2 regions of the Oceanobacter sp. ABM4_470 genome follow, and region 2 is predicted to be linked to the other one. Evidence: riboswitches for the same ligand, from Rfam matches in the RefSeq annotation. Region 2 holds a riboswitch; the other holds the start of a gene.
What was found. A riboswitch is a leader RNA that binds a small molecule or an ion and turns the genes downstream of it on or off. The one in region 2 is predicted to bind thiamine pyrophosphate.
Positions count from the first base shown of each region.

Region 1: linked by a shared signal. The riboswitch ahead of ACXADJ_RS15285 (TonB-dependent receptor) and the one ahead of thiC (phosphomethylpyrimidine synthase ThiC) in region 2 are both predicted to bind thiamine pyrophosphate.

Region 1 covers NZ_JBSWTR010000001.1:3,454,931-3,462,780, reverse strand. The annotation lists gene ACXADJ_RS15315 (AI-2E family transporter) at 1-361, shown strand, start outside; gene ACXADJ_RS15310 (response regulator) at 456-1,154, shown strand; gene ACXADJ_RS15305 (HAMP domain-containing sensor histidine kinase) at 1,168-2,541, shown strand; gene ACXADJ_RS15300 (malic enzyme-like NAD(P)-binding protein) at 2,724-3,989, shown strand; gene ACXADJ_RS15295 (hypothetical protein) at 4,049-4,222, shown strand; gene htpX (protease HtpX) at 4,210-5,091, opposite strand; TPP riboswitch at 5,586-5,693, shown strand; gene ACXADJ_RS15285 (TonB-dependent receptor) at 5,799-7,850, shown strand, end outside.
Region 2 covers NZ_JBSWTR010000001.1:1,585,384-1,593,233, forward strand. The annotation lists gene thiE (thiamine phosphate synthase) at 24-1,760, opposite strand; gene ACXADJ_RS07030 (thiazole synthase) at 1,804-2,616, opposite strand; gene thiS (sulfur carrier protein ThiS) at 2,609-2,851, opposite strand; gene ACXADJ_RS07040 (FAD-dependent oxidoreductase) at 2,848-4,032, opposite strand; gene thiC (phosphomethylpyrimidine synthase ThiC) at 4,025-5,944, opposite strand; TPP riboswitch at 6,142-6,246, opposite strand; gene ACXADJ_RS07050 (PaaI family thioesterase) at 6,447-6,896, opposite strand; gene ACXADJ_RS07055 (PaaI family thioesterase) at 6,893-7,432, opposite strand.

The sequences.
Region 1 (7,850 bases), 1.9 Mb from region 2:
TTACGCGCCGATGTGGGCACTGGTGGCATTTTTGCTGAACTATATCCCCAATATCGGTTCCATTATTGCAGCGGTGCCAGCGGTACTGGTTGCGCTGATTCAGCTCGGCCCGGCGGAAGCACTGGCCACCATCATTACCTACATGGTGGTCAACACCTTGTTTGGCAATGTGATTGAGCCTCGAATGATGGGTCGAACCCTGGGCTTGTCAACGCTGGTGGTGTTTCTGTCGTTAGTATTCTGGGGCTGGGTGTTGGGGCCGGTGGGGATGTTGTTGTCGATCCCGCTGACCATGGTGGTGAAAATCGCCCTGGAAACCCGCCCGCAAAGCCGCTGGATGGCAACCTTAATGGATCATTAACCCGGCTTGCGCGACACTGCGCGGGTCGTTGCAAATTATCGTAAACCCGATTTGGGATAGACCGGATAGCGCCTAGACTGGCGGCCGGAGGATCATGATGAAATCTATACTGCTTATTGACGATGACGTTGAACTGGGCGAACTGCTGCAAGAATACCTTTCCATGGAAGGGTTTGAAGTTAACGCCGTACACGACGGTGAAACCGGCCTGACGGAAGCCCTCAGCGACCGTTACGATCTGGTGTTGCTCGACGTTATGTTGCCGGGGTTAAACGGTTTCGAACTGCTGCGCAAATTGCGTGTTGAGTCGACCATTCCTGTGATCATGCTGACTGCCCGTGGCGAAAGCGTTGATCGGGTGCTGGGTCTGGAACACGGCGCCGACGATTACATTGCCAAGCCGTATCATCACCATGAGCTGGTGGCGCGTATTCGTGCCCTGTTCCGCCGTATTGAGCTGGCGGGCGAGCCTGCTCACGAAAGTGACGATGGCATTCTGGCGGTGGGCGACCTGACCCTCAAACCGACCGATCGCAGTGTTTCCATCAGTGGCGAACACCTGACCCTGACGGGCGCCGAATTCGGTGTCCTGCAATGCCTGATGGAACACGCCGGTGAACTGGTCAGCAAGGATAACCTGTCGATGGCGGCACTGGGCCGTGCGTTGATGGCTTACGACCGTTCGATTGATATGCACGTCAGCAACCTGCGCAAGAAACTGGGCCGCCGTATCGATGGTGGTGACTGGATCAAGACCGTGCGCAGCCGTGGCTACCTGTTGGTGAAATCCTGATTCCTTCCATGTTATGAAAACCGTCAGTCCAGGCCAGAAAAGAGTACGCTGGTATCAATCCCTGTACCTCAAGGTGTTTCTCTGGTTTTGGCTGGCGTTGTCGCTGGCAATGGCCGTTGCGGTCGTGACCAGCGACTGGCTCTCCAACGACTTTATCAAACCCGCCTCCCAGAACGATGCCCGTTTGCTGGTATCGCTGATTGAACGCCAACCCCCGATCATGGCCGAAGGTCGCATGCTCTGGAGCCAATTGCAGCCTGGCTGGAATCTGGTGTCGGTGCAGGTAAACCGGGTCGGTGAGTTACCCCACGATCTCGAAGAGTTTGCCGATACCGCAGCACTGGAAGGCAAGGTGATGTACGGCCAGAACGATGGCTGGCTAATGCTGGGGCCAGTGCAAAGCGGCAATTACCTGTATATGGGGGTTTCCCGTCAGGCCTGGTCGAACTTCCTCGACGACAACCGGCGCTGGGTGCTGCCGATTGTGGTGTTTGTGGTCGTGACCCTGTTGTGTTTCGCGCTGGTCTGGAGCCTGACGCACCCGATGCGGCGTTTGCAGCGTGTAGTGCGGCAAATGTCGCAGGGTAACTTCGACGTGTCCGAGCTGGGTGCTGATGAGAACCGTCACGATGAAATTGGTGTCTTGATCGCTGAAGTGGCCAGCATGGCCGGGGCGACCAACCGGCTGCTGCAAAGCCAACGACAGTTGCTGCGGGATGTCTCCCACGAACTGCGCTCGCCGCTGACCCGATTGCAAATGGCACTGGGCATTGCTCGTAAAAAAGACACCGATGGCATTGTGCTGAAAGAACACGACCGCATTGAACGGGCGGTCGAGCAGGTGGATGGCCTGATTGCCCAGATTCTCGATCTGGCCCGGCTGGCACAGCTCAACGCCGGGCAATTGCAGGCCGAAACCGACAACCCGGCCCATCACGTCAAAATCTGGCTGATGGATGCCGAAGTGGAAATCGACGACAAGGGGCTGACCCTCAACACCGATATTCAGACCGATCTTGATGCCTGCCACTGGGACTGGATGCTGGTAGAGCGGGCGGTCGACAACCTGCTGCGTAATGCCATCCGTTTTTCGCCAGAAGGCGGTGTGCTGACCCTGAGCGTGCAACAGCACGAACGGTGGGTCGAAATCTCGGTTCAGGATCAGGGTCCAGGGGTGCCAGACGACATGCTGGAGCGTATTTTCACGCCATTTACCCAGATTGACCCGGCTCGCAGTCCCAAAATCGGCTCTGATTCCGGTTACGGCCTTGGTCTGGCGCTGGTTTATCGCGTGGCGGAACTCCATTCAGGAAATGTATATGCCCGCAATTGCGAACCGGGACTAAGAGTGACATTACGCTTCCCTGTAGGTACTTCTACCAACTGAGCTGTGAAAAATGGGCATAAATGTCTGTTCTGCTTATAGTCACCATTTCCATTGATTTAGTGGAAAAGCCAATTTCTTTTTGTTATTAAAGATGCCCCTCTTTGCCCGCTGTCCAGTTAGACAATGGTGTTAGGCAGCGGTCGTGAGGTATTCACAACACAAAAAACGACTGGATGAGCACTATGTCAGAAGATTTCAAGCAAGCAGCTCTGGATTACCATCAATTTCCAAAGCCAGGCAAAATCAGCGTTGAGCTGAGCACGCCTGCAGCGACCTCTCGCGACCTGTCACTGGCCTACAGCCCAGGTGTGGCTGAGCCGGTAAAGGAAATTGCCGCCGATCCTGAGAATGCCTACAAATACACCGCCAAGGGTAACCTGGTTGCCGTAATTTCTGACGGTACTGCGATTCTGGGTCTGGGCGACCTGGGTCCGCTGGCTTCCAAGCCAGTAATGGAAGGTAAGTCCCTGCTGTTCAAGCGTTTCGCTGGCGTTGACTCCATCGATATCGAAGTGGAAAGCGAAAGCCCACAAGCGTTCATCGACACCGTACGTCGCATTGCCAACACCTTCGGTGGCATCAACCTGGAAGACATCAAGGCTCCTGAGTGCTTCGAAATCGAACGCACCCTGATCGAGCAGTGTGACATTCCGGTATTCCATGACGACCAGCATGGTACTGCGATTGTGACCGTTGCCGGTGCCCTGAACGCACTGGAAGTGGTTGGCAAGAAGATCGAAGACGCCAAAATGGCCGTACTGGGCGCTGGCGCTGCAGCGATCTCCTGCTCCAAGCTGATGATCCTGGCCGGTATGAAGCCAGAAAACATCTTCATGTGTGACCGTAAAGGCGTGATCCACAGCGGTCGTGACGACCTGAACCAGTACAAGTCCATGTTCGCTGTTGATACCGACAAGCGCACCATCGACGACGCACTGAACGGTGCCGACATCTTCCTGGGTCTGTCTGGTCCAAACATGGTAACTGGCGAACAGATCGCTACCATGGCTGAAAACCCGATCATCTTCGCTTGTGCCAACCCGGTTCCGGAAATCATGCCGGAGATCGTTGCAGAAGCACGTCCAGACGCCATCATGGCAACTGGCCGTTCTGACTACCCTAACCAGGTAAACAACGTACTGGGCTTCCCATTCATCTTCCGTGGTGCTCTGGACGTACGTGCCAAGCGCATCAACGAAGAAATGAAACTGGCTGCTGCCAAGGCACTGGCTGCGCTGGCGAAAGAGCCTGTGACTCAGGAAGTTCTGGACGCTTACGGTCTGGACTCTCTGGAATTCGGCAAGGACTACATCATTCCTAAAGCCGTTGATTCCCGTCTGCTGGGTGTTGTTTCCGGTGCCGTTGCTCAAGCTGCAATCGAAACCGGTGTTGCTGGCGTTTCCGAACTGCCTGCCAACTACCCACTGAAGTCCATCGCTGACGTTTGATCTGCGACCTGACTTTCGGGTAATAAAAAACCGCCCCTCGCAAGAGTGGCGGTTTTTTTGTGTCTGGCGTTTACGATGTTGATCGCCAGACGCCAGACGCCAGACGCCAGACGCCAGACGCCAGACGCCAGACGCCAGACGCCAGACGCCAGACGCCAGACGCCAGACGCCAGACGCCAGACGCCAGACGCCAGACGCCAGACGCCAGACGCCAGACGAATTACACGCCGTAACGCTGCTTCAGGGCGTTGATACGGTCTGGCAGTGGTGGGTGGGACGCCGCCAGTGCAGACAGCTTGCCTTCACCACGAATACCAAAGGCCACCAGTTCGCCGTTCAGCTCGGACGGTTGGTCGTAGGCGTCCTGCAACGCCGCCAATGCGCTGATCATAGCTACCGGGCTGACCAGGTCGGCACCGGCGATATCGGCACGGTACTCACGACGACGGCTGAACCAGGCAACAATGAACGAGGCCAGAATACCCAGCACCAGTTCAGAAACCAGAGTCGCAACGAAGAAACCAATACCAGGGCCGTCTTCGTTCTTCAGAATCGCCTTGTCGACGAAGTTACCGATGATGCGGGCGAAGAACATCACAAAGGCGTTCACCACACCCTGAATCAGCGCCAGTGTCACCATGTCACCGTTGGCTACGTGACCAATCTCGTGGCCCAGCACGGCTTTTACCTGTTCTTTGTCCATGCGTTGCAGCAAACCGGTGGAAACTGCCACCAGTGCGTCGTTCTTGTTCCAGCCGGTGGCGAACGCGTTAGGCGCCGGAGATGCAAAAATACCCACTTCCGGGGTTTTGATACCGGCTTTCTGAGACAGCTCCTGTACTGTACTCAGCAACCATTGCTCACCGGCGTTCTGCGGTGAGTCGATGATTTGCACGTTCATGCCTTTCTTGGCCATCCACTTGGACAGCAGCAAGGAAATAAACGAGCCGACCATGCCGAACACCAGACAGAACACCAGCAAGGCACCGAAGTTCAGCCCCTGGGCGTTCATGTAGCCTTCGAAGCCCAATAATCGCAGCGTAATGCTGGCAATAAAAATAACGGCCAGGTTAGTGGCCAGGAATAATGCAATGCGCAACATGAGCGGATTCTCCCGAGTTGTTATAAGCGCTTAATCACGAAATCTATGACTATAAAATTGAGTCTTTTACTGCGGAATTCAAGTGGAATTTGATGACGCCTGTCGCTACAGGGGACATCTATTTAATCCTGCACGGCTCTGCGCGAGTGTTGCCGTTGTTCAGTGCAAGGCGACGGATGCAGCGAAATGACGAACCTGTCCGGTCGAGTCTTTTCAAGTTCGTCAACACCGCACTGGGCGGCGGCAACCCGCGCCCTGCGGGGGCTGCCGGATGATCTCGACTCTGTGTCGCCGACTTTTGACTTGACCCGTCAGGCCTGCAACTCGGCTTCGTGATTCGAAACCACCCGGTAGCCCAGAGTGAGCACCGGATTAAATAGATGTCCCCTACACCGTAGTGACCGTCGATTCTCAGGGGGAATAGTCGTTTTCCCCGGTCAGCGTGTACAACCCTGTATAAATCTTGGCCTGTCGGCCGAAAACTGTATAATTGCGCCCGTCCCAGGGGGTGGCTCACTTTGTAGCCTGAGACTTGCTATCGGCATAAACCCCTAGAACCTGATCCGGTTAGTACCGGCGTAGGAATGGGCGAGTGTCGCAGCTCTGCGGCAGTTCGGTTTTTTCTAGCGGTTGCCTGACGCAATCACCTACGCAGTTCCGTCTGAACCGGGTCTCCTTTTGCTCAGTATTAAAGAGGATTGACCCCAGTGAAGTTCCAGAAATCTCCCTTGTTAGTAGCACTGACTGCCGCCGTTGCCTTGCCAGTTCAGGCAAGCACTGTGGATAACATTGACGAAGAAGTGGTGGTGACCGCCGACTTCCGTCAGGCCGATGTGCAAACCATTCCGGAAGCCACCACCGTGGTTGGCGCGGCAGCCATTGAAGAGCGTTCCGCCGATCATCTGGAAAGCGTGCTGTCATTGGCCCCCAACGTGAACTTCAGTTCCGGCGCGTCCCGTGGCCGTTACTACCAGATTCGCGGTATTGGTGAGCGCAGCCAGTTTGTCGACCCGGTGAACCCGTCGGTGGGTTTGCGTGTGGACGGCATCGACATGACCGGTTTGGGCGGTGGTGCTGGCCTGTTTGATGTGCAGCAGGTAGAAGTACTGCGTGGCCCGCAAGGCACCCGTTTTGGTGCCAACGCACTGGCCGGTATGATCAATATTGAAAGCAACGCTCCGACCGATGAATTTGAAGGCATGGTCAGCGGCAAGCTGGGCAACTACAACACCCGCGCCCTGGGGGCGGCGGTATCCGGTGCGGTATCCGACAAGGTGAAACTGCGTCTGGCGGCCCACAAAAACACCTCCGATGGCTATATGCGCAATGCGTATCTGGATCGTGACGATACCCAGAACATCGACGAGCAGCTGCTGCGTCTGAAAGCCGCGGTGGAGCTGAACGCTCGCAACCAGCTCGATCTGACCCTGCTGCGTATTAACGTGGATAACGGCTACGACGGTTTCTCGCTGGATAATACCCGTACCACCTATTCCGATGAGCCGGGCAAGGACGTGCAGAACACCAACGCTGCCGCGCTGACCTGGACTTCCGAAGCCGCTGACGCCTTCGACCTGCGTGTCCATCTGTCTGGCAGCAACTCGGATACCGAATACAGCTACGACGAAGACTGGGCCTACGGCCAGTACATCTGGATGTCTGACGACCCTGTGTATACACCGGACCCGTGTGATACCACCCAGGGGGAGTGTCTGGCGGATATCGATGGCTACTCGTCTACCGACCGTTACCTGCGTGACTATCAGCGTCGTGAACTGGACCTGCGCCTGACCTCATCCGAGCAAGGCCGTCTGTTTGGCGATAGCACTGATTGGGTGGTGGGCTACTACCGCATGAGCCGGGACGAATCACTGGATCGGGAATACACCTGGGAGGACCCGTTCGACAGCAAACTGGAGACCGCATCCCAGGCGCTTTACGGCGAGCTGAGCAGCGTCATCAATGAACAGCTGAGTCTGACTCTGGGCTTGCGTGCCGAGCGCTGGTCGACCGACTACAACGACAGCAACAGCATTGATGAAGATCGCACCGAGAACCTTTGGGGCGGTAAAATCACCGCCGAATACCTGCTCAACGAGAACCAGCTGGCCTATGCCTCGTTGGCCCGTGGTTTCAAAGCCGGTGGCGTGAACACCGACCCGGACATCAGCGAAGCCAACCGCACCTTCGATACCGAATACAATTACGCTTGGGAAGCCGGTCTGAAATCCAGCAGCCTCAACGACCGCCTGCAAACCCGCGTTGCCGCGTTTTATATCCTGCGTAAGGACCAGCAGGTGAAAAGCTCGTACGCGATTCCAAACGAAAGCGGTGGTTTCACCTTCCAGGATTACTTGGCCAACGCGGCTGAAGGTCAGAACTACGGTGTAGAAGTGGAGTTCGACCTGGCACTCTCCGAGCAAGTTGACTGGACTTTCTCCGGTGGTTACCTGAAAACCGAATTCCTCGACTACCAGTATGAAACCGACGATGGCACGTTCAGCATGAACGGCCGCGAGCAGGCTCAGTCGCCGGAATACAGCTTCACCAACCGTCTGAACTACCTGCTGGGTAACGGCTTCAGCCTGACGGTAGAGCAGGAAGCCAAGGACAGCTTCTACCTGTCCGACAGCCATAACGAAAAATCCAGCGCCTACCAGCTGTGGCATGCGCGTATTGGCTACGATGCCAGCCAGTGGCAACTGGCGCTGTATGGCCGTAACCTGACCAACGTTGATTACGAAGTGCGTGGTTTCCAC
Region 2 (7,850 bases):
CACTACCTTCTTTCTTATTTCGGTCAGATAGCCTGACGGATACGTTCAAACCGCTTGGCCAGCCCCTCGTCGTTGGCCAGCGCCGTCACAATTGCCACCGACGGTATGCCCGTCGATACAACATCCGTGATGTTATCTTCCGTGATACCGCCAATGCAGGTTAACGGGAAGTCGCTGTTTTCGGCACACCACTTCGATAACTGCTCCAAACCCAATGGCGGGTATTTCAGTTTTTTCGACAACGGCGGAAATACCGGTCCAAAAGCAATGTAAGAGGGCTTGATGGCTCTGGCTCGAGCAATTTCCCATTCGGTATGGGTACTCACCCCCAAACACAAACCGGCTTGCGCCAAGGCCGTCAGATCCGCTGTGCACAAGTCCTCCTGACCCAAATGCACTCCCCAGGCCTCCAGTTCCAGCGCCAATGACCAGTCGTCATTGATGTAGAGCGGCACACCAGCCTCCCGGCACAGCGCAATGGCTTCGGCGGTTTCCTCTCGGTAATTCACTGATTGGTGTTTTACTCGCCACTGCAAGGTATCCACACCAAGGGTCAGCAGACGTTTTAGCCATTCCAGATTGTCGACCAAACCATAAAGCCCCAAAGGCTTATCCAGTAGCGGAAATACCAGTGGCATGGCCGACAGATCGACGCCGTCATCAAGTGGGTAAAGGGAATCGACAGCGCCAGTTCCGGCAGCAGTGTCCTGGTTGACCGAAGCCAAAGCCGGAGCCAATACAGAAACCGAAACCCGATGGTCGGCCGCTGACTGCTGTGCCGCAGCGAAACAATTGTGATACCCGCTGTTTCTTTCCGACGCAGCCTCCAGGCATTGCAAAGCGTATTCGCTGGCTTTCAAAATGGCATCGTAAAGACGGTTACCAGATGCCAGCCCTGCGGCCAGCGCCGCAGCAAAGTGGCAGCCAGTGCCATGAGCCTGGTGCATTACTCGCTCGCTCAGCAGCTGAAACGCTGGCATACCGATTTGCTCGGGAGCCTGCTCTTCGGGTATGAAGCCCTGCTCTTCAGATACAGCACGGTGAAATACATCGGTGACCACCTGCAATGGGTGTTCGTTTAGCGAACTATCGCCCCCCGTAATGATGACGGTCGAAGGCCCCAATTCAGAAAGCGCTCGGGCCATCTGTTGGCAGCTCGGCTTATTCTCCGATGGATCAACAACGTCGCCTTCTGAGCAACCTGACATTCCCAAAAGCAAGCGCGCCTCAGCATTGTTGGGAGTAATCACATCGACGCAGGCAAGCAAAGCACGATAGCGCTCCAAGTCGGCTGAGAGCATCGCAGATTTCTTGCTCTCGGGTTCACAATAAGAGTCAGGCGACACGTCCGTGGCACTGATCACCGGGTCCCAGATAACCGGGCATGGTGCCTGATCGAGGGCATCCGCCAGCCACTGCCATAGATCGTCATCATTTGGCAGCCAACCTACCCGTATTGCCGCTGGCCAGCCGTCAGCCTTCAGTGCCTGCCATTGAGCCTGCACCTGCGATAACGGCAAGGCAAACCCTTGCTGAAAGCCCGCGGAGTTCTGAGCAGTAATGGCTGTTACCACACACTGAACCTGAACGCACCATTGGTTGCACACCGCAATATCGGCCTGCATACCCGCACCTGCGGCGCTGTCGGAAGCGGTGATGGACCACACCACCGGGCGTTTAACCGGGCCAGATTTACTTAGACCCTGGCTGCTTAGACCGGGGCTGTTTAGACCGTGACTTTCGGCCTCAAGAATGATCATAGAAATCCTACCAAGATTTACCCGGCGCATAGTCCGGTATTCACTACTGGTGCCAGAACGGCATTCCCAGCGTTGGCGTAGAAGCGCTGGCCTGTTCTCGCTCTACCATAGTGCCAGCCCGCCAGGCCTGACGACCGCCCGTTACGGCGTTGCGAAATGCCCCGGCCATGGCCACCGGGTCCAACGCCTTGGCCACGGCGGTGTTCATCAACACAGCGTCGAAACCCATTTCCATCGCTTGCATAGCTTGTGACGGTTTACCGATGCCTGCATCAATCACGATCACCGCATCGGGCAAACGCTCCCTCAGCATGCGCAGCCCGTGGGGGTTTTGCAGTCCACGGCCAGTCCCAATAGGGGCCGCCCAGGGCATCACCGCCTTGCAGCCAACATCCAGCAGTTTCTGACACAGCACCAGATCTTCAGTGCAATATGGCAGCACTTTAAAGCCCTGCTGAACCAGTGTTTCTGCGGCCGAGAGTAACTCAAAGGCATTGGGTTGCAGGCTGTAATCATCTCCGATGACTTCCAGCTTGATCCAGTCTGTTGCGAACAACTGACGGGCCATATTCGCCATCAGAATGGCTTCACTGGCACTGTGGCACCCCGCCGTATTGGGAAGCAGTAGCGAACCACTCTGCTTCAGCCATTGGTCGATCAACTGCCAGTGTCCGTTGTCCTCTACTTGTCGGGCCGTCTGGCGACGCACAGACACAGTTACAAACCCCGGGCCTGCCGCTTGCAGTGACTGCCCCATGATATCGGGGGACGGATACATCGATGTGCCCAGCCATAAACGGCCGGGAATGGTTTCCCCGCCGATCACCAAAGCGTCTTGTTCGGTTGAATCAGCCACCGGTAATTGCTCCTACAACGTCGATCTTGCAATCTGCTTTTACCACCGAATCTGACCAGTCCACGGCAGCGACGATGCACTGGTCCAGCGCTACGATAAAGCGTCCTGCCGCCTGTTTGTCGCCAGCCGGGTTTTCATCCAGATACCCTTCTGACACCAGGACATCCACCAGCGTCAATGGCGACTGCGACGAACGGATTTCGCCGTTGATCCAATAATTGAATGAATCACTCATGCCACTACCTCCTGTGAAGGCAGCTCATGATCAGTCAGGCTCATGCCCTTGCCGCCTTGAGGGACGCCCGTTAGACCCAAGGGTAAATCGAACTCGTGCTGCAACCGCGACAGCATGGCAGGCGCCAGCAAATAGCCGTGGCGGAACAGCCCGTTGATTGCCAGGCCCTGCGGAATAGTGCGAATTTCCGGCTTGTGCGATGGCAGTGCCGGACGCACGTTAGCCGTCATTTCCAGAATCCGGGCTTCCGCCAGCCCCGGCGACAGGGCATACAAGGCGCTAAGCATTTCCAGCGCCGAACGCACACTCACCGGCGAACGGTCGTCTGACTCGATTTCGGTCGCTCCAAGAATGTATTTGCCGCCCTCCTTGGGCACCAAATACAAGTGATAACGTGGATGCAGCAGCCGCACCGGGCGACCGATATGCACGTCCGGCGCTTCGATCCAGACCACTTCTCCGCGAACACCGCGAACCCGGCCATCAGACTGACGAGCACCGGTGCCGCGACAATCCAGCCAGCGCCCGGCTGGCTGCTCTGTGCCATTCACCGTTGCCGAAAGCCCTACAAACTCAACCTGAGCCTGATAGTGCAACTCGCCACCCAAAGCGCGAATTTGCTGCTTAAGCAACGCCAGCAAACGGCGATTTTCCAGATGCGATTCATTTGGTAGCCAGAAGCCTTGCTGAAAGTGTTCAGCCAACGCCGGTTCCATTTGCCGCAAGCGCGAGCCACTCAGTAACTGCACATCGTCCTTGCTGTCGGCAAGTATGCCCGCCCGCTGCATATGGGCCTGAAAATCCTGCAGTTCAGATTGGTCAGCGGGATGCGCTACCAGCAAGCTTCCGCCCTGCCCTAACCGTATTTTCTCGGCAGATTGCTGTTCGAGGTCAGCCAATAACGTCGGCCAGAGCTTGAGTGAGGCACAGCCCATTTCAAACAGGCCGTCGGCACACACCGGCAATTCGGCCCACGGTGCAATCATGGCTGCGGCGGTGTGCGCAGCGGCTTTCGGGCTGTCTTCGTCAGAAGAGTCATACACACAGACCTTGTAGCCCTGTGACGCCAGTCGCCAGCCCAGCAGCAGGCCCAGGAGGCCTGCCCCGGCGATGGCAAAATCCGGCTGAGTGATGCCCTGTTGAACCAGCTCCCGTTGAGATTGAGCGGATGAATTATTCATCCGCAATGGCCTCTGCCGGGTGATAGATTTCACTACCAAGCTCACGGAACTGTTCAGACATTTGCGCCATGCCCTGCTCCCGCTCCGTCAGGCCTTGCTCTTCGGCCAAGCGCTCTCTCTCCTTCTCTTTCGCGGCTTCAGCATCACGCACTTCCTGCGAGATTTTCATAGAGCAGAACTTCGGCCCACACATGGAGCAGAAGTGGGCCACCTTATGGCCCTCTTTCGGCAAGGTTTCGTCGTGGTAGGCACGGGCGGTTTCCGGGTCAATAGCCAGGTTGAACTGGTCCTGCCAGCGAAATTCAAAACGCGCCTTCGACATGGCGTCGTCGTGCAGCTGCGCACCCGGGTGGCCTTTGGCCAAATCCGCCGCATGAGCCGCAATCCGATAGGCAATCAGGCCCTGCTTCACGTCTTCCTTGTTCGGCAAGCCCAGGTGTTCTTTTGGCGTGACGTAGCACAGCATGGCACAGCCATACCAGCCGATCATGGCGGCACCGATACCAGAGGTGAAGTGGTCGTAACCCGGAGCAATATCGGTTGTCAGAGGGCCAAGGGTATAGAACGGCGCTTCGTGACAGTGCTTCAGCTGCTCGTCCATGTTCTCCTTGATCATGTGCATCGGCACGTGGCCAGGGCCTTCGATGAAAGTTTGCACGTCGTGCTTCCAGGCAATTTTGGTCAGCTCACCCAGGGTACGCAGTTCGGCAAACTGGGCTTCATCGTTAGCGTCGGCAATCGAGCCCGGACGCAGGCCATCGCCCAGCGAGAAGCACACGTCGTAGGCCTTCATGATCTCGCAGATTTCCTCGAAGTGCTGGTAGAGGAAGCTTTCCTTGTGATGCGACAAACACCATTTGGCCATGATGGAGCCGCCACGGCTAACAATGCCGGTGACGCGCTTGGCGGTCAGCGGAATGTGGTGCAAGCGCACACCGGCGTGAATGGTGAAGTAATCAACGCCCTGCTCGGCCTGTTCAATCAGGGTGTCGCGGAACAGCTCCCAGGTCAGGTCTTCGGCAATGCCACCACACTTTTCCAATGCCTGATAGAGCGGCACGGTGCCAATCGGCACTGGCGAATTGCGCAGAATCCATTCGCGGGTTTCGTGAATATTACGACCGGTAGACAAGTCCATCACGGTGTCCGCGCCCCAGTGGGTCGACCACACCAGTTTTTCAACTTCTTCGGCAATCGAGGAAGTCAGCGCCGAGTTACCAATGTTGGCGTTCACCTTGGTGCGGAAGTTACGGCCAATAATCATCGGCTCGCTTTCCGGGTGGTTGATGTTGTTCGGAATCACAGCACGACCACGAGCCACTTCGTCACGGACAAATTCCGGCGTGATGATTTTGGGAATGTTCGCGCCCCAGCTTTGGCCCGGATGCTGGCTCGCCAGCGCCTCGTCCATTTGCGCCTCGGCCAGTCCGAGGTTTTCACGAATGGCGATGTATTCCATCTCGGGCGTGATGATGCCCTGACGGGCGTAGTGCAGCTGGGTCACGTTTTTGCCAGCCTTGGCCTTGCGAGGGTGACGCTCAACCTTCATGCGCCAGTCTTCAAAACGCAGATCATTTTCTCGAGCCTGACTGAAGGCCGACGATGGCTGCTCCAGCACATCGGTGTCATCCCGTGCTTCAATCCAATGCTGTCGGAGGGCTGGCAAACCTTTGGTCAAATCCGGCGTAAAATCCGGGTCGGAATAAGGGCCAGAGGTGTCGTACACACGCACAGGCGGGTTGTATTCGGTTTCTGCGGTTTCCGGGTCCGGGCCCAGCAGCGTTGGAGACAGTTCAATTTCACGCACGCCTACCTTGACGGTTTCGTGGGCACTTGCCATCGCCAGATACAACTTGCTGGATGCAGGGTAGCTCAAACGCTCCATTTCCGACTTGGTCAGCGGCGATGGCATGGCATTTTTCGACGTGTGTTGGCGATTATTGTTTTGTGACGGTGTTTCGGCAGAAGCCATACTTGATTCCTCTCTTCAAACGGTTGAAAGGATCAGGCAGGCAGCGATTCAGAAAGAAAGCGGGATTGGCAGCGAGGCTGGAGTGCCTGTCGGCGCGAGCCGATGCTGACCATCATCCGAAGCCGGAGCGAACGCCCCGACAAATCGTCTCTGTTTCCTACGCTGGCACTAACCAGATCAGGTTCAACGGGACCCGCTATTGCGATCTCAGCCTCTTGTTCGAGGCACCCCGACAGAATGTTTTTTTATGCTAGGGGATAAATTCGCCCAGGGCAATAGCCTATTTTTGAACTGCCAACTAATAACTTTTAGGCAACAGTAGTCCCGTAATCAAGCTCAAAATCAAACGGCAGTACGGTTCAAGAACGCTTAAAAAAATCGAATAATTGAACCGCTTGTGTGGACGCCAGAACGCTGAAAATCAACCCAGAGAATGGCTACTTCAGTCGCCACTTTGCAGCAGAAAATGCGCTCTGGCAGTCGCGATTGGACTGTCGCGTCGGGTTTGCCAGGCCGTGATCGCCACATTGGCTACCCGATTGCCCTGACGCCATACCTGACACTCAGCCCAGGTATCGCGATCTTTGCCCGCTCGTATATAATCCAACGAAAAATCAATCACCTTCGGCATGGTAACGGGCTGATTTTTTATCAAAAGTTGCAGCGCCGCCGCCAATTCCATAAAGCCACCGATCACTCCGCCATGAATGGCGGGCAGCAATGGGTTACCAATATTTTCCGGGTTGCGAGGCAGATGAAACAGCAGCTCATCGCCAACGCCCTGTACTTTCATACCAATGGTTCTGGAGTACGGAATGGCATCAGCCAACTTCTGGAAGTCGTTGTCTTGCTGCACCTGTTGCACCAACTCGGCCATGGATACACGTGTCATACGTTACCTCCTTGTTGATCCAATTTGGGCGTTGGCGATTGCGCACTGGCGAGGGTTTCCCGAGCCTGAGCCACCAAGTGGTCGATATGCACATCGATTCGCATAAACGATGCAGTTGCTTTAGCCACCAGCAGGCCATCGCCACTCTGTTTCACTTCGCAATCAACAAATACGACGTTGTCTGTTACACGAGTCACCCGCGCCTCAGCCAGCAGATCGTGGCCTGCCTGGGCAGAACGCATGTAGTCGACTCGTAAATCCAGTGTTGGACAGAGTTCATAACCCGGCAGCGCATTAAACACTGCGCCGCCGCAACAGGTATCCATCAAGGTGGTCAGGCAGCCACCATGCACAACACCGGTATCCGGGTTGCCAATAATGGCATCGCTGTAGGGCAAACGCAGGGAAGCGAAATCCGGCTCAGCGGCTTCAACGGTGATGCCCAGTTTGCGGCAGTGCGGCAACACACCAACAAACTGCTGACTGGCCCAAAAGCGCTCTTCAGGGGTTTTCTGACTGTTCTTATTATTTCCCATAAATACACACGAATAGCTTATTAATGAGTACCAGGCACAATACGCCTGCGATGTTATCGGCGCAAGCGCTTAACTCCCTGCTCAACAACGCTCCCCGCTCACCGTTCAGAGCAACCGCGTGATTCGTCAACCATACGTTACGTCAGACAGCCGGGTAAGGACCCCTGAATAACTCTGCACTGCTCTCGGCTCTGGCTTCCTGCTTCGCCCTACCTCCTGCATCCATGCAGTCGTGCGCGAGTCCTGCAGGTTGTCATTGGCTCTTTACAACACCCCCGCGGCGAATGCAGCGAAATGGCTAGACCTTTCCAAATCGGGCCGCGCAGGTTCGCCAACACCGTTCTGGCGGGCTGCAGGCCGCGCCCGAAGGGGATGGCAGGGCATTGCTGACTCTGTGTCGCTGATTTTTGACTTGATC